Regions from separate parts of the Syntrophobacter fumaroxidans MPOB genome, predicted to be linked through region 2. Evidence: riboswitches for the same ligand, from Rfam matches in the RefSeq annotation. Region 2 holds a riboswitch; each other region holds the start of a gene.

Region 1 (5,898 bases), 420 kb from region 2:
TTGGCTCCCGATATGATGGTGATGGCTTCCTCGCCTTCGGCCAGGGGCAGATTGGCGCAGGCCGCGGCGGCCTGGTAGGAGGTGATGCCGGGGACGACGACGACGTTGACATCGGGAAGCCTGCTGCGCACCTTCCTCATGAGATAGATGAACGTGCTGAAGGTGAGCGGATCTCCGAGTGTGATGAAGGCGACGTTCTTTCCCTGCCTGAGAATCTCGACCACCTGTTCGCAGTTGGCCGTCCATGCATTTTCCAGGTGTTCGGAATCGAATGTCATGGGAAAAGCCAGCTGGTCGATGGGCGTTCCGGGCGGCAGATGCTCCCGCACGATGTCGTGCGCCAGGCTGTAATCGTTGCTGGACGAGGAAGCGGCAAAAACATGGGCCGCTTCCTTCAGAACTTTCACCGCCTTCAGCGTGAGCAGTTCCGGATCCCCGGGCCCGACGCCGACCCCGTAAAGAGTGCCGAACATGGCTGAATATCCTTATTGGTTGACATTTCCGGCCAATTCCAGAAGCGCATGCAGGATGGCCACCGCCACCGAACTTCCTCCCTTGCGGCCGAGAACGGCGATGGCGGGCTGATCGGTCATCCGTTGGAGCTGGTCCTTGGATTCCGCGGCCTGCACGAATCCCACCGGGACACCGATCACCAGCGCGGGGCGCACGCCGTCTTCACGAATCAGACGGAGCACCTCGAGCAGCGCGGTGGGTGCGTTCCCGATGGCCACGACGGCGCCGTTCAACTGGTCGGAAACGCCCCTGAATGCGGCAACCGAACGCGTGACCCCCTGTTCTTCGGCCCGTATCCGGCTTTCCGGGTGGAGTGCCGGAACCACCGCCTCATTCCCGTACCACTGCAATCGCCACGGCGACAGCCCCACGGCAATCATGCGCGTATCGGCGAAAATGGAAGCGCCCCGTGTCAAAGCCGCCACCCCCGAGGCCACAGCCCGGGGATGAAACCGAATCTGCCGGGCATAATCGAAATCGCCCGTGGTGTGGATCACTCGACGCACCACCTGCCACTGGTCCTCGGGAAAAGGATGCTCCCCCATTTCGGCATCGATGATGCGGAAACTCTCCATCTCGATGGAGCGCCCCGCTTCCACCAATCCCGGCCGATCCTCCGTTGAACCCATGAGCTCGTTCAAAGCCATTGCATCTCTCCGACCCCGACGCCCGCCGACCTGGTGAACGCGACACGACCACGCGGGCGCAAACCCGACGCTTCACGTACAACCCCTTGGCATCGTCACGCCCGGTACCCGAAGGCGTGTCGAGGGCGATCAAATAAAAAAAGTCCTCAAAACCCCTTTTCTTGCGGAGTTTCAAGGACTGCACCCAGCTCGACTTGATCCTTTTCTCATCAGGGAATACCGCGTTCCCCACGGAATGCCGTTCCATTCCGGCCCTGAGAACCCCTGAGGCGCAGGCAGGTTTTCTGGCTCACGGATCAGCCTACTCACCACGCCTTCCCGGCCCGTTGATTCCGGACCAGTGGCAAACCGGCGGTTTTCGTCCCCGTTTACAGCGGCGGGACCGCGACGGCATCTCACCGTCTTCCCTTTTGAATCCCCAATATTGGATACCTGTGCCTGTATAATTTCAAAGAACTGATTATCTTCTACCTGTTCCAGCGGATGAACCCGATGGAGAAAAACCCGGCGCACGGTCAACGGCCACGCCGCCGCACGACCCTTCATGCACTGTCTATCGCATTTGCCGGCCGGCGTCAACGCAAATGCTCGAAGCACGGCGGGGATGCACTGGAAACGGCTGCGAAAATCTTTGACCCGATGCGTTCGATATGGTTCAATTCCTCAATTTTTCCGGGAGTCATCGATCGCATCATTAGGGTTTCTCCCTCACCGGTGCCAAAGGAGTCGCAAATGAATCGTTGGGCACGCTGGCCTCTCATCATCCTGATCGGCATTTTGGGCATCTCGGCTGTTGTTATCCTGTCCAGCCTTGCTTCGGTCGACTACCTGATCAACATCTGGTGGTTCGATTCCCTCGGGTACGGGCTTTACTACTGGCTGCGGCTCCTCTACCGTTACATCGTCTTCGGAGCGGTCACCCTCTTGTTTTTCCTGATTTTTTTTCTCAATTTCTGGGTGGCTTCGCGATACGTGGGGAATGTGCCGCCCGCCCCGTCGAAGTTCAGGATCGCCGCGCTCGACCGGTACTTGAACGTCGTCCGGATGTTCAGGTCCGGGTCGCTCTGGGTCTACACCCCCTTGTCGCTTATCCTGGCCGTCATTATCGCCCTGCCGATATTCGAGAAGTGGGAAGCCTTTCTGCTGTACGTGGCGGGACCGAAGACGGGTGTGCCGGACCCGGTTTACGGCAAGGACATCAGCTACTACCTGTTTTCTTATCCCATCTATACGCTTGTCCAGCGCCGGCTGCTCATCGCCTTCGTGCTGCTGCTCGTTGGCCTGGTGGCGCTCTACCTGCTCGAGCGCCGGCTCCTCGCCCGGCAGGAGCAACCCATTCCCGCGGGGGCCAGGCTGCATCTGAGCATTCTCATTCTCCTGATTTTTCTCATCGAGACCTGGGACTACGTTTTGCAGCGCTACGAGCTCCTCTACAGCGAGGCGCACATGCCTCTGTTTTACGGGGGCGGTTTCGTCGAAATGTACGTCATTTGGGCGCTCATCTGGTTGACCCTTTTCTTCCTCATGGGAACCGCCTTCTCAATGATCGCATTCATCCAGACCCGCAAGGGGCTGAAACCGCTGGTCGTCTTCGCCGTGGGATTCGTGCTCGTCCTGGGCCTGCGCTATTCCGCGTTCCTGCCGGCGACCGTGGAAAAACTCGTGGTGAAACCCAATGAGGTTTCACGGGAGAGAGACTTCATCGTCAATAACATCAAAGCCACTCTCTCCGCATACAACCTCAACACGGTCCAGACGCGCGATTTCACCCCGGCCCGCACTGCGGCCGATGTCGCGTCGCCGAAGGTCAAGGCGCAATTGAGGAATATTCCCGTCTGGGACGGGGAGCTCCTGGACGACGTCTACAAGCAGCTCCAGCAGCTGCGCACCTACTATACCTTTCCCAGCGTGGATGTGGCGCGGTACACGGTCAACGGGATGCCTCAGCAGGTTTTCCTCAGCGTGCGCGAGCTCGATTATACGCTCATTCCCGAAGCGGCCCGCAACTGGGTGAATGAACACCTGTCCTACACCCACGGCTACGGCGCGGTCATGACGCCGGCCAGCCAGGGCGGGGACGAACCCATGACTTGGTTCATCAAGGGGATTCCCCCCGAGTCCGAATACGGCTTCAGGATCGAACAACCGGGGGTCTACATCGGACTGGGTTCCTACACCTACGTCATCGCGCCCAACGACGCCGGGGAAATCGACTACCCGAAAGGAAACAGCAACACCATGGTGAGCTACAAGGCCGAGGACGGCGTTCCCCTGTCGTCCTTTCTCAGAAGGATCCTCTTCGCCTATCACTTCGGAGACCGCAACCTCCTGTTCACCACCAAGACAACTCCGGACAGCAAGATACTCTTTCGCAGAAATCTCCTCGAACGGATCCGGGTCCTCACGCCCTTCCTCCTTCTGGACGGAGATCCCTATGCGGTGGTGACACCCGGCAAGCTCTACTGGATCCAGGATGCCTATACGACTTCGGAATTCTACCCCGGGGCCACTCCCACACTGTGGGGCAGGGACAGGTTCAACTACATTCGCAACTCCGTGAAGATCGTCGTGGACGCATTCAGCGGAAAGGTGGAATATTACGTATTCGAGCCCGGCGATCCCATTGTGCGCGCCTATTCGAGGATCTATCCGGGAGTGTTCAGAAATGCCGACCAGATGCCGCCCGAGCTCAAGGCCCAGGTCCGTTATCCGCAGGACATTTTCGAAATCCAGATGAACATCTACGCAAAGTATCAGCAAACCGATCCGGAAGTCTACTACCAGCAGGAAGACATGTGGGAACCCGCCAAGACTTTCCAGGACAGGACTCCAGTGACCATCAAGCCTTACTACGTGACACTGGATCTCATCGATCCGAGCCGCTTCGATTTCCTTCTGCTCGCACCCATGAGCCCCAAAGGACGCGACAATCTCAGGGCGCTGGCGCTGGCCGGCTCCGACCCGCCCCATTACGGAAAGATCATCGTCTACAACTTCCCAAAGGGCGAACTGATCTACGGACCCTCGCAAATCTACGCACTGATCAACCAGGACACAAGGATATCCGAACAGTTCACACTCTGGGACCAGGTGGGGTCGCAGGTCGCCAGGGGCAAGATGATCATTCTGCCCATCAGCAACATGATTCTCTACATCCAGCCGGTCTACCTGAAGTCTGCGACAAAGCTCAAGATCCCGGAATTGAAGCGGATCATCATGAGCCAGGGGCAGATCGTGGTGATGGAACCATCCCTCGAGGAGGCCTATGCGAAATTGCAGGAGCGGATCAAGCTGGAAATCGATCGGGTGGACAAGCGGTTCGCCCCCCTGTTGCCGGGTTCTCCCGCGGGGAGGTAGGGCGGTCGCGGTTTCATCGCGGCCACGATCCGACCGGAGCGCGCGTCCACCCCCCCGCGCATACAAGGGTGGGCACGGTTTTATCGTGCTCACGTCCCCCCGGGCATTCCGATTCCACACCGCCGCACCGGGAACGACACAGCGCCCGGGAAGGCGGCGCGCACGGCATGATCCGGCCGGGCCGCGCGCTCACCCCCTGTGCTCGACCTGGTCCGCCGGAGATGAATCACCGCGAAGGGCGGGAACGTGCCGGGTCTTGGGCGCGCTCTCGCAAACCTGCACGGACCTTGGGCCGGCACCGAACTGTGAAAATGTGCCGGGCCGGGATGGCTTCATGCGAAACCGTCATTTCGCCAGGACACCCTCGAGCGATCAAAAACCTCCCCGCGGCGACATGTTCCGAAGCCGCCCGATTCTATCCTTCAGGTCCGCATGAATCCGGGTAAACCATACGGATACGGGCTTGCGCCGGTATGAGCGCGGTATTTTCTCACACATTGTCATTGCATGGGACCATTCCTGCACGATGAAAACCGATCATGATGTGGCAGGATTATCTTTGCCGGGCAAGAATTCAGTGTATTTCCGAATGGTCGGCCATGATTAACCCCTGGTGTCATTCATTCGGAACCAGGACGCAATGGTGTGATGAAACGAGCAACAGGGAATCCCGCTCATGGAAATTATGACAAGTCTTGACAAGAGAAACTGTTCTGATATTATGAATATGATGGTGCTTGCCTGGAAAAAGCCTATAGCTTTCGAGAGACTCTTCAGTTGTTGTTTGACGGCGGCTTTTCATAAAATATGGAGAGCGCGCGAAAGCAACGACAGGGACCTTCATCGATCCCTGCCCGGCAAGTCATCAGGGCGGCGCGATCTACTTCTCTTCCTTTTTCGCTTCCATCTTGTCGACGACTTTTTCGTAGTAGACCTGGTTCTCTTCGAGCGCAAACGACGAGCGACGGGTCATGTTGAGCTTCATGATCAGATAATTCAGCTTCTTCATCTGCCTGTATTTTTCGCGGGTATCCTCCATGCCGGCCAGGAGGGCCTCCGTGGTGCGGATCTCCTTCCTGAGCTCCAGTTCGGGAGGAAGGCAGTCGGCGTTTTTCAGGATCTTGTAGGCCAGCCTGATATCCTGGGGCAGGTGGCTGTCGTCCTCCAGGTTGAGCGGCTGCCCCTTGCCGGGCAGGTTATCGAATTCGCCGTTTTTCGCGGCTTCCCGGATGCGCTCTTCGGCGATCTTGTCGAAGATGGCAAAAATGTTACCCATCCTAACCCTTTGCGAGGTGGACGCAATGACCTGAGATCATCCCGTCGGCATGAACGGGAAAACTTTTCTTATCTTTTATTTTTACCATAGACCCGGCAAAGATCA
Region 2 (5,898 bases):
CAGTGTCGAATTGATCAGAGCGGATGTTCTGAAACATTCCCTAAGGTTATCGATGCGCTCGCGGTACCGCTCCATTTCCGCGGCATGCAGGCCTTCGGGCTCCCGTGTTCCCGATTCCATGCCACCCCCCCGTGATCGTCATCCGGCGTTACCGACAGACGCCGCAGCCCCAATCCGGCCTGCGGCGCGGCCCAAGGTTGCGGGTCTCAACGCCACCGCCGACTATTCCTGCTTCACAATGTTCACAACGGCTCCGTCGACGAGATGTTCCCCTCCTTCGATCACAACCCGTTCGTCACCCGTCAAGCCCTTCTTGATCTCGATCGTCTCGCCCGACTCCGCACCCGTTTCAACCGGCCGGGCAAAAACCTTTTTCTGCTCCGGAACGCAGACATAAACCACGGCGACGCCCTGATCGTTCCGAACGACGGCTTTTCCGGGGACCGTAAGGATATCCACGGTCTTGTCATTCTCGATGCAGACCTCGGCGCTCATCCCGTCGCGCAGGATTCGCTTAGGGTTGTTCACCTCGATTTTCAGGGGAAAGCCACCTGTTGCGGGATCCTCCCTCAAGCCCACCATTTTCACCTCGCCGGGAAAAGTCCGTCCAGGCAAAGAAGGAATCAGAACCCTGGCGGATTGATTTTGTCGAAAATGAACGATCTCTTGCTCCGGAACGGTCACCCTCACATTCACACGATCGATGTCCACAACGGTGAACACCGGATACCCGGCGACGACCGTTTGTTCCGGCTTGACCCGGCGACTCACCACCACGCCCTTGATCGGACTGGTGAGCCGAGTCTCCGTCAAGCGTCTGCGGGCCGCCCGGAGTCTGCTTTCGGCGCGAACCAGAGCCGCTTTGGCAGCCTCGCTCGCCGTTTCATACTTCTTGAAATCGCTGGGAGAAAGGCTTTTCTTCTTGTAGAGCCGTTTCATGTGGCGATACTTGGCCTCAGCCCGTGTGGCCTTGACCCGAGCCTCGGCGCTTTTGTCGATGGCGGCGTCGACGGCCTGTTTGAACGGCACCGCGTTGAGCTCGGCAACGACCTGTTGCGCCCTCACCGCATCGCCTTCCTTGAAGTGCACTTGGACCACCTTACCGGGAACCCTGAACGCAAGGTCCACCTTTTCTCTTGCTTCCACAGTGCCGCCGGCATTGAAAACGGATGCCCGCCTGCTCTTTTGAACGGTCTGCACGCGCACGGAAACGACATCCGGCACCTGTCCGGTTTTCCCGGCAGACTGCTCCGAATCCCGACATGAGGTCGAGACGAGAAAAAGAAGAGTGATCGACAGGAGCAGTGCCCTTGACGGCATAATCACCTCATCAGGATATTTCAACATGCCAGTCAGTTCGACGCATATCCGGCATTTTACGCGATATGCACCGGGGGCGGCCATCCGCTGCCCCTCCACTGTGTGAATGGCTTCATATATCCTGATGTCCGCCGTTGTGCAATGCCGTACTCGCTCGAACCGGAAAGACCTTCGAGTATTCCGGCCCGGAGCCGCCGTCCGCTGTCGGCGCCGGGGACACACCGCACTGCCGTCAGCCGGAGATTTCGTTCGATTGCGGCAGGGGCGTTCCTTTTGACGTTGGGGGTCGAAGAGAGGGGGAGCGGGGGGCACTGCAGCGGGTTGCGGTCGGACCCGTTCCCGGCAGCTTTTCGCGGCTTGGATCACCCGACTTGCCGTGACCGGATTGCGGAACTTGACGCACACAACTCGGGCAGCAGCGGGCGAACGACTCCGGAGGAAGGTCGGAAGGGGACCGGACGGGGCCTCGTCGTCGGCCCGTCCGGCGCTTGCACGAAAAGCTGAACAGATGGAGCGCACCGTTTCATACCGGCCCACCTGGAAAACGGATTCCCAGGTGAATCAGTCTCGATGCCTCGCGGGTGCGGTGCGATCTTGAACGCGAATCGGCATCAGGCCGGCGCTTGTTTGGACACCATACAGTTGAACGTCTCTTCCGTCTCGTCCCTCCAGCCGCCCCAAAGGTAGGCGTCCTCGCGTTGTGCCGCGATCACGCGGAAGGCGTAACGCACCTGTTCCTCGTAAAACGCGCAATAGGGACTCGGAGCGTTCAGCGTGCCGGAAACCGCCTTGACTTCCGCCGGGCAGGGCGCGCCGCAGAAATGCCTGATCGCGCACCCGGCGCACGGCACGATTTCCTCCACCTTCCTCCCGGTAACGGCCCGAAAGGGAGCGCTCTCGAGAATGCCGGACAGATCATCCCGGAAGAGATTGCCGCCCTTGAACTCTTGAAAACCAATGAACTCACTGCACGGGAACACGTCGCCCTGCGCCGATACGGCGAAAAAGCACCGACCGCCTCCACAGGGCGAAATGTCGCACATGAGCCGCCGTCCCGTCGGGCCGATGATGCCTGCCAGCACGTTGGCAAAATTGGCGACAACCAGTTTTCGCCCGGTCTCGACGTACAATTCGTGCGCACGGTCCAGCGCACGGCAGAAACGCTCCGCCAGCACCCGGTCGGACGGTTTGAGGTCCCTGCCGCCCTGCTGCGTGCAGCGGACCGGGTTGAACATCACCGTGGCGATGCCCCGTTGGTGGTAGAAATCCACCATGGCGGGCAAAGTGTGGACGTTGCCGCGCGTCACCGTTGTGATCACATTGAAGGCCGGATAAGATGCCAGCTTCTCGATCACCTCCGAGACCCGCTCGAACCCGCCCGTTCCGCTCCAGTTCCTGCGCGTGAGGTTCGCCACGTCCGCGGTCGGAGCGTCGAGCGAAACCCCGATGCCGACGCCGTGATCCTTCAGGAAGGCTATGGCCTCGTCGTCCAGCAGCATCCCGTTGCTCTGGATGCCGAAGGTGAAGTCATCGCGGAACCTTTCCATTCCGGCGAAAATCGCTTCCTTCGCCATCAGCGGTTCGCTTCCGTGGAAGATCAGCTGGGGCCGCGCGCCCGCAGGCATGATCCCGCAAAACCAGGACTTGAGGCGTTCCAGGGCCGAGCAGACCTCCTCCGGCGTCATGGTCTTCCCGTTGCGACGCAACTCCTCCGGCAGGTAGCAATAGCTGCAGTTGAAGTTGCACCGGTCCGTCGGGTTGAAGTAAACGGCCGAAGGCTTCAGGCCGAAGCGAAGATGCCCCATTTCCTCCCGGAAGGAATCGGCCCGGGCGCGGAGGTCGCCGACGAGCTCCCCGGCAAGGGCGTTGCCGAGGGCATGGCGTTCGACCAGCGCCCACCAGGCCAGGTCCGGTTCGACGACAGCCACCCGGTTCGGGTCGCCGAAATCCAGGACGGCCAGACCGGGCCCGTAACCGGTGTTCGCGTACAGAGTCGAAGGACTGTGTTCTCGTGCGGTATTCATGGGTTTTCCTTACTTCCCGGCAGTCTCCGGGGTGAGCAGAATGTAATGGGACAGACCCGTTCCCGCGGAATTGCGGCAACGGCGGCGGTAAGAAATGATACGGGGTTCTTTCGTCATGTTTTGCTCCTTTCACGGTTTGTACGGCGCGCTCCAATAAAAAAACCCGGACAAGCCGCGCTCTCGCGCATGGCTTTCCGGGTTCCCTTTACCATCCGGACCCCGTCCAGGCTCTCCTGCAGGTCTTCTGACTCTCGGATCAACTGGGGATTCGCGGCCTTCCCTTCGAGGTGGACCCCGAAAGTGACCGAGCCTTCGCTCAGGGCAAATCCCCATCCCCGATCACAGCGGCGGGACCGTCACGGAATTTCACCGTGTTCCGGGATGCAGGAAAACGACGGATTCTGAACTGCGTCTTGTACATTGCCCAAAGAAGTCGACCGTTGTCAAGCGTTTTCAAGAGGCTTGCACGGCCGGTCGCGGATTCATCCGGTCGCGGCCGCGAACGATCGGTTTGGCCCGGGGACACGGCATGGCACGTCCGCCGCGCAATCCGGCGAGCCGGTGTTGAGCGATTTCGAACGCAATTATCCATGCCCCCTGCGACACCCGCGAAGCATGAAAACAGACTCACCCGGGGATTTGTTTTCCAGGTAATCGGCATCGGAGCGGAACGGAGCTCTCCCACCGGTTCCTTCAAGCTTTAGGCTTTTCTTGACGAACACCTCGCCGGTTACGGCTTCAACCGCCTCAGCGGGGGGGGCCGGATCACTCGGCCCGGCTTGCGTGGAAGCATCAATCATCGAGGAAGCAAAAAGGATCGCGCTCGCGGAAAATATCCAGTCCGAAGCTGTGGGAGACCGCGAGGCAGCCTCCGCAGGCGGGTCTGAGGGCACAGGACCGGCAGGCGCCGGACCCCTCCCGGTACCGACGAGCTTCCCTGGAATCGTAGACGGAGGCAATGCCGTCACGGACCACATTTCCGATCCGGGATGGGAAGTTGCGGCAGGCATGCGTTTCCCCGTCCGCAAGGACGGCAATGGAGTTGAAGGCGGCTCCGCACCCGTACCCGGAGCAGCCTCCGAAGAGGGAAAGGCCCCGCTTGCGCCGAACGATGTTGAGGAGACTGTCCTTGAAGCTGATAGTGGGATTGTCCTCGGATGCGTCCGCAAAGGCCTCCAGAAATGCGGCGAAGTCCTCGAGAGCCGGCAGGTCCGGATTCGGTCCGTCCTCGGATCGACTCAGACGTATGAAAGTGAACAGGTCCGCCCATCCCCTCAGCAGCTCGGCAAGCGGTAGAATGTCACCCATGTTGTCACGGGTCAGGGTGAGCATGACCATGGAGTAGATATCGAGATCACGCAGTATTTCAAGGAATTCCAACACATTGTCGAAGTGGCCGGTACCGCGGACGGAATCGTTGCGCTCTCGCAGTCCCTCCAGTCTGACCTGGTAGTAAATCGGCCGCTCGATGGCGACCAGTTCCTCGATCCGGCGCCGCTCCACGGGATTGCCCAGGATGGCGAGGATGAAGTCGCGTTCGGCCGCCGCACGATACAGCTCCCCAAATCGTGGATGCAGGAAGGGATTCCCGCCGGTGAAAGAGACCTGTCCGCGCACCCCCCGGTTTCGACAGAATTCGTAGAAGTCATCGAGAATGCCCACGGCCTGCGACAGCTCCAGCTCCGGCCGGCCGTCGCGTTCACGGCAGTCGCGGCAGTGAAGATCACACGCCTGCGTGATGTGCCACTGAAGGGTGAAAACCGAGCAGGAGGAGAAATCTTCTTCCGTGGTGCCGGTCAAGGGCAGGACGGGAAAATTGGATGGATCACGCCTGATGGACGAAGGCGGAGCCAGGAGCAGGCCTCTTTTCACCGCATGATCCAGAAGGGCGTCCACCACGTAAACCGCCACTCCCGCCCTTGAAGCGGCTTCGCGAGATGGAATCTGCTCCGCAACGAGTTTGAGCGCCATCAGGTCTTCGTCGTGGGCCGGCCGCGCCGTGATTCGACCGTTTTCCGGGTGCCGCCAGATGAGCACGAATTCTTCGCGGTTTTCAGGAAAAACATCGGTGCCGTCCACATTGAAGCGAAGCAGCGATGCGAGGTTGCTCCAGGACAGCCGCAGCAGAGCCAGAGCGGGGTTCACCGCAAGCTCGCAAGCCGGCCGCGAAGCTTCGACGTCCACGTTGCTCACCGTGTGGAATGCAAACTCGAGCCTCGCCAATTCCGGCAGAAAAGCGGGAAGCGCAAGTTCCCGGACCAACCGGCTCAGGCTCTTTGGAAACGCCGCCACATCCATAACGTTGTCGCGGGTCCGTTGGAGACTTGCCCAGGCTTCATCGTCCAGGAACTCGCCGCACGCGGGATATGTCGCTTCGATCTTTCGCCGATATGTTTCGTCCACCCAAACGTCCTTGTGTCCGGGGGCTCCCCCGCAACTCCCCCACAATCATTGAAACGGCATGAGCGAAACACCCTTCATACAATTCTGCGTTCAAGATGAGCGCGTTGGGCGGGACGGCATAAAGCCTTGCCCACCGTCTGACGGGCACATC
Region 3 (5,898 bases), 350 kb from region 2:
GACTCTGGACGGGGAGCATGGAGCGGCTGTTTCCAATGGACGGGGAAGATCGGGGAGTGAACGGAATTCATGCACGCGGCGCCGAGCTCTCTTGACGGCAAGCCTGCGGCAGATGGAGGGAAAAGGGATGAACAGACGGTTTAATGTGGTTTTTGGCCTGATGGTCTTTGCCGTGTTGCTCGCTTCGCACAGTTTTGCGGCACACGGTGAAAAGCAGGCCGACAAGAAAGCAATCCTGATTGTGGCCTTCGGGACCACGGTTCCCGAAGCGCAGAAGGTCTTCGACGGAATCGATCAACGGGTGAGAAAAGAATTCAGGAATACGGAGATCCGTTGGGGATACACATCGAGCATCGTCCGCGCCAAGCTCGCCAGGCAAGGGAAGGTTCTGGACTCTCCCGAAGTGGCCCTGGCAAAACTCATGGACGAACACTACACCCATGTTGCGATCCTTTCGCTGCACACCATCCCGGGTGAGGAATTCCATGACCTGTATCGGAATTCCCGCCTGTTCGAACAGATGGCGGGAGGTTTCAAGAAAGTGGCGGTCGCTCCTCCGCTCCTCTCTTCCCACGACGACATGGTTCGTGTGGCAAAGGCCGTGATCGGGCATGTCCCCCGGGAAAGAAAACCCGAAGAAACGGTTCTCCTCATGGGACACGGCTCTGAAAAGCATCCGGCCGACGCCCTATACTCCGCGCTGAACCAGGCTTTCACTGAGCTCGATCCCAACGTGCGCCTGGCCACCGTTTCCGGCTATCCGTCCCTGCAGGATGTGATGCCGAAGATCGCGAAAAGCAAGAGCGGGAAAGTGTACCTGATGCCGTTCATGCTGGTCGCCGGAGATCACGCCATGAACGACATGGCCGGCGATGAACCGGACAGCTGGAAATCGATTCTCAAAGGCAAAGGCCATCATTGCGAGATCGTCATGAAGGGTACGGGAGAGTATCCCGAGATCGTGGACGTGTGGATGGATCATTTGCGCGCCGTCTACACTGGGCTTTGATTCCAGGGTTCAAAACCGCACGGAAGAACCGTGCCGAGCGATGGGAGGCCGGCCTTCATTGACGCAGCTCGACGATCCTCGCAAGCGCTCGGAACAGCAACCCCGGGATCACGACTTGATGCAGAACGTGAACAAGGAGCTCACCAGCCGACAGGTACGTAAAATGACGCATCGCTTCAGCGGAAGGGAGTGCAAGTCTTCCGCCGCCCCGCGACTGTAATCGGGACGAAAACCGCGGAATGCCACTGGGAGGCACGAAGCTTGCCGGGAAGGCGCGGTGAGTAGGATGAACGAGAGCCAGGAGACCTGAGCGATGCAGGAATTTCACTCATATTCCCGAGGGGGAGATAGGAGTCTGCACGATGAAGCATGCCGTATGTACATGGGCTCTCGCCGGATTGACGTTTCTTGTCCTTTTCACCGCCACCGCTGAAGAATCGCTTTCCCAAACTCCACGAACCGCCGTGTCTCAAGCGGAAATGCAGCCTGGAAGCACATCCGCAACCGATGACGCCAATCAAACCCGACTCGAGGAGCTCGTGGTCACGGCAACCCGGCTGCCCATCCCGGCAAAGGACCTTCCCGTTCCCGTCCAGGTGATTTCCAGAAAACAGATCGCGGAATCCCATGCCGATGATCTCTCCGAGCTCCTCACCGAATTTCTTCCCGAGCATTTCCAGAAATACCCCGGCGCACTCTCATCCGTGAGCATCCGGGGCTTCCGGACAGACACCACGGGCACGGACATCAAGGGGCACGTACTGCTGCTCATCGACGGACACCGGGCAGGAACGGGAAACATCGCGGTCATTCCGGTGGAAAACGTCGAACGGATAGAGATCGTGCGGGGCCCGGGGTCCGTCGTCTACGGTTCGGCGGCGATGGGCGGCGTGGTGAACGTCATCACGCGCAAAGGCAAGGGAGAACCCACCGGAAACGGGGCATTCGAGTTTGGAAGCGCGGAATACGTGAAAGGTCGCGCCGGTTTTTCGGGTGGTTTCTTCGACAACCGCCTCGGAGTTTCCGTCACGGGACGGACCATCTCCAGGGGCGATTACGACAGGGGAAACGGGAACACGGTCGTCAACACCGGGTACAACGATCAGGCCTATTCAGCCAGCCTGTTTGCCGCCCCACATCCGGACCACACCCTTTTCGCGGTGGGAAACTACTTCGAGGCCTGGGATGTGGGGACTCCGAATCCGGACTACTCTTCACCCAATCGCATAGACAACAAGGACATCGAACGGGGTTACGGGTCGGTGGACTACGACGGCGCTCTTCCGGACTGGGGAATGAACTGGCACTTGAGCTACTACAACGTTTTCGACAGCAACAGGTGGAACTACCCGGCCCTGACCTACGGCTACTCATCGGCGACCACCGAAACCAGGACTCAGGGAGTCCGCAGCCAGTTCAGTCTGCCCACTTTCTCCGCAGGCCGGCTGCTGCTGGGCTTCGATTGGGACGGAATCGACGTCAACTCGTTCACGAAGCCGGCCGGCTCTCCATGGAGTCCGGACAGCCGGTACGACAACTACGCGTTTTTTGCGGAGGAGAAAATCAACTGGAACAAATTCACCTTTCTTGCGGGGGTCCGCTATGACATCTTCCAGGAAGACCTCCTTCCCACCGAAGGACTGCAGGTGAATCCGACGAGCGAACAGTTCGGCCATGTGAGCTGGCGCACCGGGCTCACGTACGCTTTTCTCGACTGGCTGACCGCTCGCGGGGCCGTCGGAACCGCCTTCCGCATCCCCGCCGCGGACGAGCTCGCGGGACGGTACCAGGCCGGCACGTGGATGAAAATCGTCGGGAACCCCGACCTGGAACCCGAATCGACCATCACCTACGAAGCGGGGCTCGACTTTGACTACGCGGGCTGGAAGGGGGGAATCGGCTTTTTTTACACCGACTACACCGACAGGATCTCGGGCGGGTTTCCGGCCTGCGTCGACGGCGACTGCACCTGGACAACCTACAAGAACGTTGAAGGTGCCGTCTTTTCCGCAATCGAGGGCAATGTCGGCTACAAACACTCCCTCGCGTTCCACGGTCATGAACTGAGCGTCAGGCCCTTCCTGAATTTCGTATACTACACTCAACGCAAACTCGAAGACGCCGCCTATGCCAAGCTTCTGAAATCGGATTCGGTTCCCTATGTGCCTTTATGGGATGTCACCGGCGGTATTGAAGTGAACATCAACCGCAAGGTCAACTTCATATTCAGCGGCTTCTACACCGGAGCCGAGAAACAGCAGGATTTCGACTGGACGTCTCCCACCTACGGCACCGCCGTGGATAAGGGAGGCTTCGTGGTCCTGGCCGCTCGGCTTGCCTTTCGGCCCGTGAAGCATTTCGAGCTTTTCCTCGTCACGGAAAACCTGACCGACCGGGACTATTGCTTCGTGGACGGATACCCCATGCCGGGGCGAACCATCCGTGGAGGCATGGAGGCCCGCTTCTAGGCCTCCCCATTAGAACACGGCGGCCCAGGGTGTTTTTCCGGGCCGCCGTGATTCGCCCATGGTGGGCCTGGTCGAGCATAAGGGTGCACGAGGCTCCGCCCGATCGTGGGCGGGTGTTCCCTCCCGGCCGGGCCATCGGCCCGGGGGGAGGTTCCCGGCCCGACGTGGGCAGGGTGGGGAGGCTCCCGGCCCGACGTGGGCAGGGTGAAACCGTGCCCACCCTACGGACTTGCACGGTCGGGCAGCCGCGTAGGGTGGGATGCGCGGCAGCGCAGCCCACGGTTTTAACGCTCCAGGGGCAGGAACTATGTGTAGCCAGCGTTTACGAGCGACCGGGGGCGGTTTCGACGTAGCGCAGCCCACGGTTTTGACGCCCTTGCCCCAGCGTTCGGCGCCGTGATGAATCTGCAACCGACGTGTGAAACGACCCTTTGAAAGCGCTCGCGGCTCCCGGGTTTCGCCGCAGGCAGCCGAAAACACCGGAGTCCGGCTTTCACCACCGAGAGGTGTCCGCATGAGAACAATCCGACGATCTCGTAAGCTTGCATTCCTGGGAATCTTTCTGCTGCCGGCCCTGTTTGGAGGTGCCGCCCCCTTGGCCGCTCAGCCGGCCGGCTTCGTCGATTCCGGCGGCAACCACGTCACATTGCCGCAACGGCCCAAAAGGGTCATCTCCCTCGTGCCCGCCCTCACCGAGATCATACTCCGACTGGGAGCCGGAGAGTGTCTTCAGGGCATCACGTTTCACGATACCCGCTTGGCGGAAGCCAACGGGAAGACAATCGTCGGCGGCTTTCTCACCCCATCCCCGATCCGCATGATGTCTCTCGATCCGGATCTCGTCCTGGTCTCGTCCATACATCGAACGGTTCAGGCAGAATTCCGGGGGCATCCGTTCCCCGTGCTCGAGCTGGAGTCCCGTTCCATTTCCGACCTCTACCGTAACATCCGGCTTCTGGGCGAGATTTTCGACAAGAAGGCGACGGCCGAGGAGGTGATCCTCGAGCTGCACGGGAAGCTGCGGCTCGTTGAGCGAAAGATCGAGCGGATTCCCGGGAACGCGCGCAAAAGAGTCGTCCGGTTCATGGGGATCAGCCACAACCGCATAACGACCCCGGGAGACGATTCCTTCCAGAACGATTTCATTCGCGCGGCGGGGGGCATTCCTCCCCGCCTCGGCAAACACGGAAACGTTGTAGAGATGACCGTGGAAGAGTGGAAACGCTTCAATCCCCAAGCGGTCTATGGTTGCGGCGCGGACCGCGAGACCGCCGCGAAATTCCTGTCGCAACCGGGCTGGAACGAAGTGGAGGCGGTGCGCAAGGGGAAGATCCTCTCCTTCCCGTGCGACTTGACGTGCCGTTCCTCGGTTCGATCGGCCGACTTCGTCGCATGGCTTGCTTCAACGGTCTACGACGATGCATTCGCCATGGAGCGCAACCGGGTCCTGCGGGAAAAACGCATCGGAACCAGGCCCGTGGAGCTCCCGCTCGATTATGTTCGATCCGCGCGAATAGTGGAAACCACCATTTTCGACTTTCCCAACAAGACGCTCCTCATTGAATTCATCGAACCCCAGCGGGTGACGTCGACCCTCGAGGGTGAACGCAGGGGAATTCGCGCCGTGGGAAACCACTACTTCCCGCCTCCATGCTGGAGCGTCGGGCACAGGCTCGGGTTCGAGCAGTGGAAGAATCACACCCTGCAAGTGATTGGCAGCCCTCCCGGGACAAGCTGCTTCCTCTTTACCGGTGCGGACATGCAAAACCTTTCCGTGCAGAAGGCGCAGTTCAAGGACCTTCAGGTTTACGCCCTGGTGACTGCCGGCGTGGAGAGCAATGCGATTCGCATGTCCGCCGACGAGGGGCTGTTTTATGAACCGGGAACCGTCAACGTGCTCCTCCTCACCAATAAGAGGCTCACCCCCAGGGCAATGAGCCGGGCGATCATCACGGCAACGGAGGCCAAGACGGCGGCGATGCAAGACCTGGACATCCGGAGCGCCGCCGGACCGAGGTTTCTGCAGGCGACGGGGACGGGAACGGATGAGGTGCTCGTGGTGGAGGGCAGGGGCGGGCGCATCGACAACACGGGGGGCCATTGCAGGATGGGCGAGCTCATTGCGAAGGCCGTATATGCGGGAGTCAAGAACGCCGTCGAACGGCAGAACGGAATAACCAATCATCGGAACGTCTTTCGGAGACTGAGGGAAAGAAACATCGACCTGCACGGGCTCACCCGGGAATGCGGCGCCTGCTCCGACAGGGATGTTTCGGACAACATCCTTGGGCAAATGGAAAATCTTTTGCTGCAACCCCGTTTCGCTTCCTTTCTGGAATCGGTTTTTGCTCTGAGCGATGCCTTTGAGAGAGGTCAAGTCGAGGACCCGGGACTCTTCAAGACATACTGCCTCGGTGTGGC

What was found. Region 2 has a riboswitch for cobalamin ahead of cbpB (peptide-modifying radical SAM enzyme CbpB). Riboswitches for the same ligand answer to the same signal wherever they lie in the genome.
Region 1: another riboswitch for cobalamin. It lies ahead of SFUM_RS11055 (precorrin-8X methylmutase); the one in region 2 lies ahead of cbpB (peptide-modifying radical SAM enzyme CbpB).
Region 3: another riboswitch for cobalamin. It lies ahead of SFUM_RS14210 (TonB-dependent receptor plug domain-containing protein); the one in region 2 lies ahead of cbpB (peptide-modifying radical SAM enzyme CbpB).

Annotation. Positions count from the first base shown of each region.
Region 1 covers NC_008554.1:2,610,463-2,616,360, forward strand. Annotated here, with positions in the region: gene cobI (precorrin-2 C(20)-methyltransferase) at 1-473, opposite strand, end outside; gene SFUM_RS11055 (precorrin-8X methylmutase) at 486-1,160, opposite strand; cobalamin riboswitch at 1,418-1,611, opposite strand; gene SFUM_RS11060 (UPF0182 family protein) at 1,893-4,517, shown strand; gene SFUM_RS11065 (DnaJ family domain-containing protein) at 5,398-5,793, opposite strand.
Region 2 covers NC_008554.1:3,032,051-3,037,948, forward strand. Annotated here, with positions in the region: gene SFUM_RS12685 (PP2C family protein-serine/threonine phosphatase) at 1-120, opposite strand, end outside; gene SFUM_RS12690 (efflux RND transporter periplasmic adaptor subunit) at 223-1,320, opposite strand; gene cbpB (peptide-modifying radical SAM enzyme CbpB) at 1,932-3,344, opposite strand; cobalamin riboswitch at 3,562-3,748, opposite strand; gene sbtM (thio(seleno)oxazole modification radical SAM maturase SbtM) at 4,137-5,747, opposite strand.
Region 3 covers NC_008554.1:3,384,669-3,390,566, reverse strand. Annotated here, with positions in the region: gene SFUM_RS14225 (hypothetical protein) at 1-95, shown strand, start outside; gene SFUM_RS14220 (sirohydrochlorin cobaltochelatase) at 128-1,009, shown strand; cobalamin riboswitch at 1,166-1,337, shown strand; gene SFUM_RS14210 (TonB-dependent receptor plug domain-containing protein) at 1,372-3,477, shown strand; gene SFUM_RS21905 (adenosylcobinamide amidohydrolase) at 3,992-5,898, shown strand, end outside.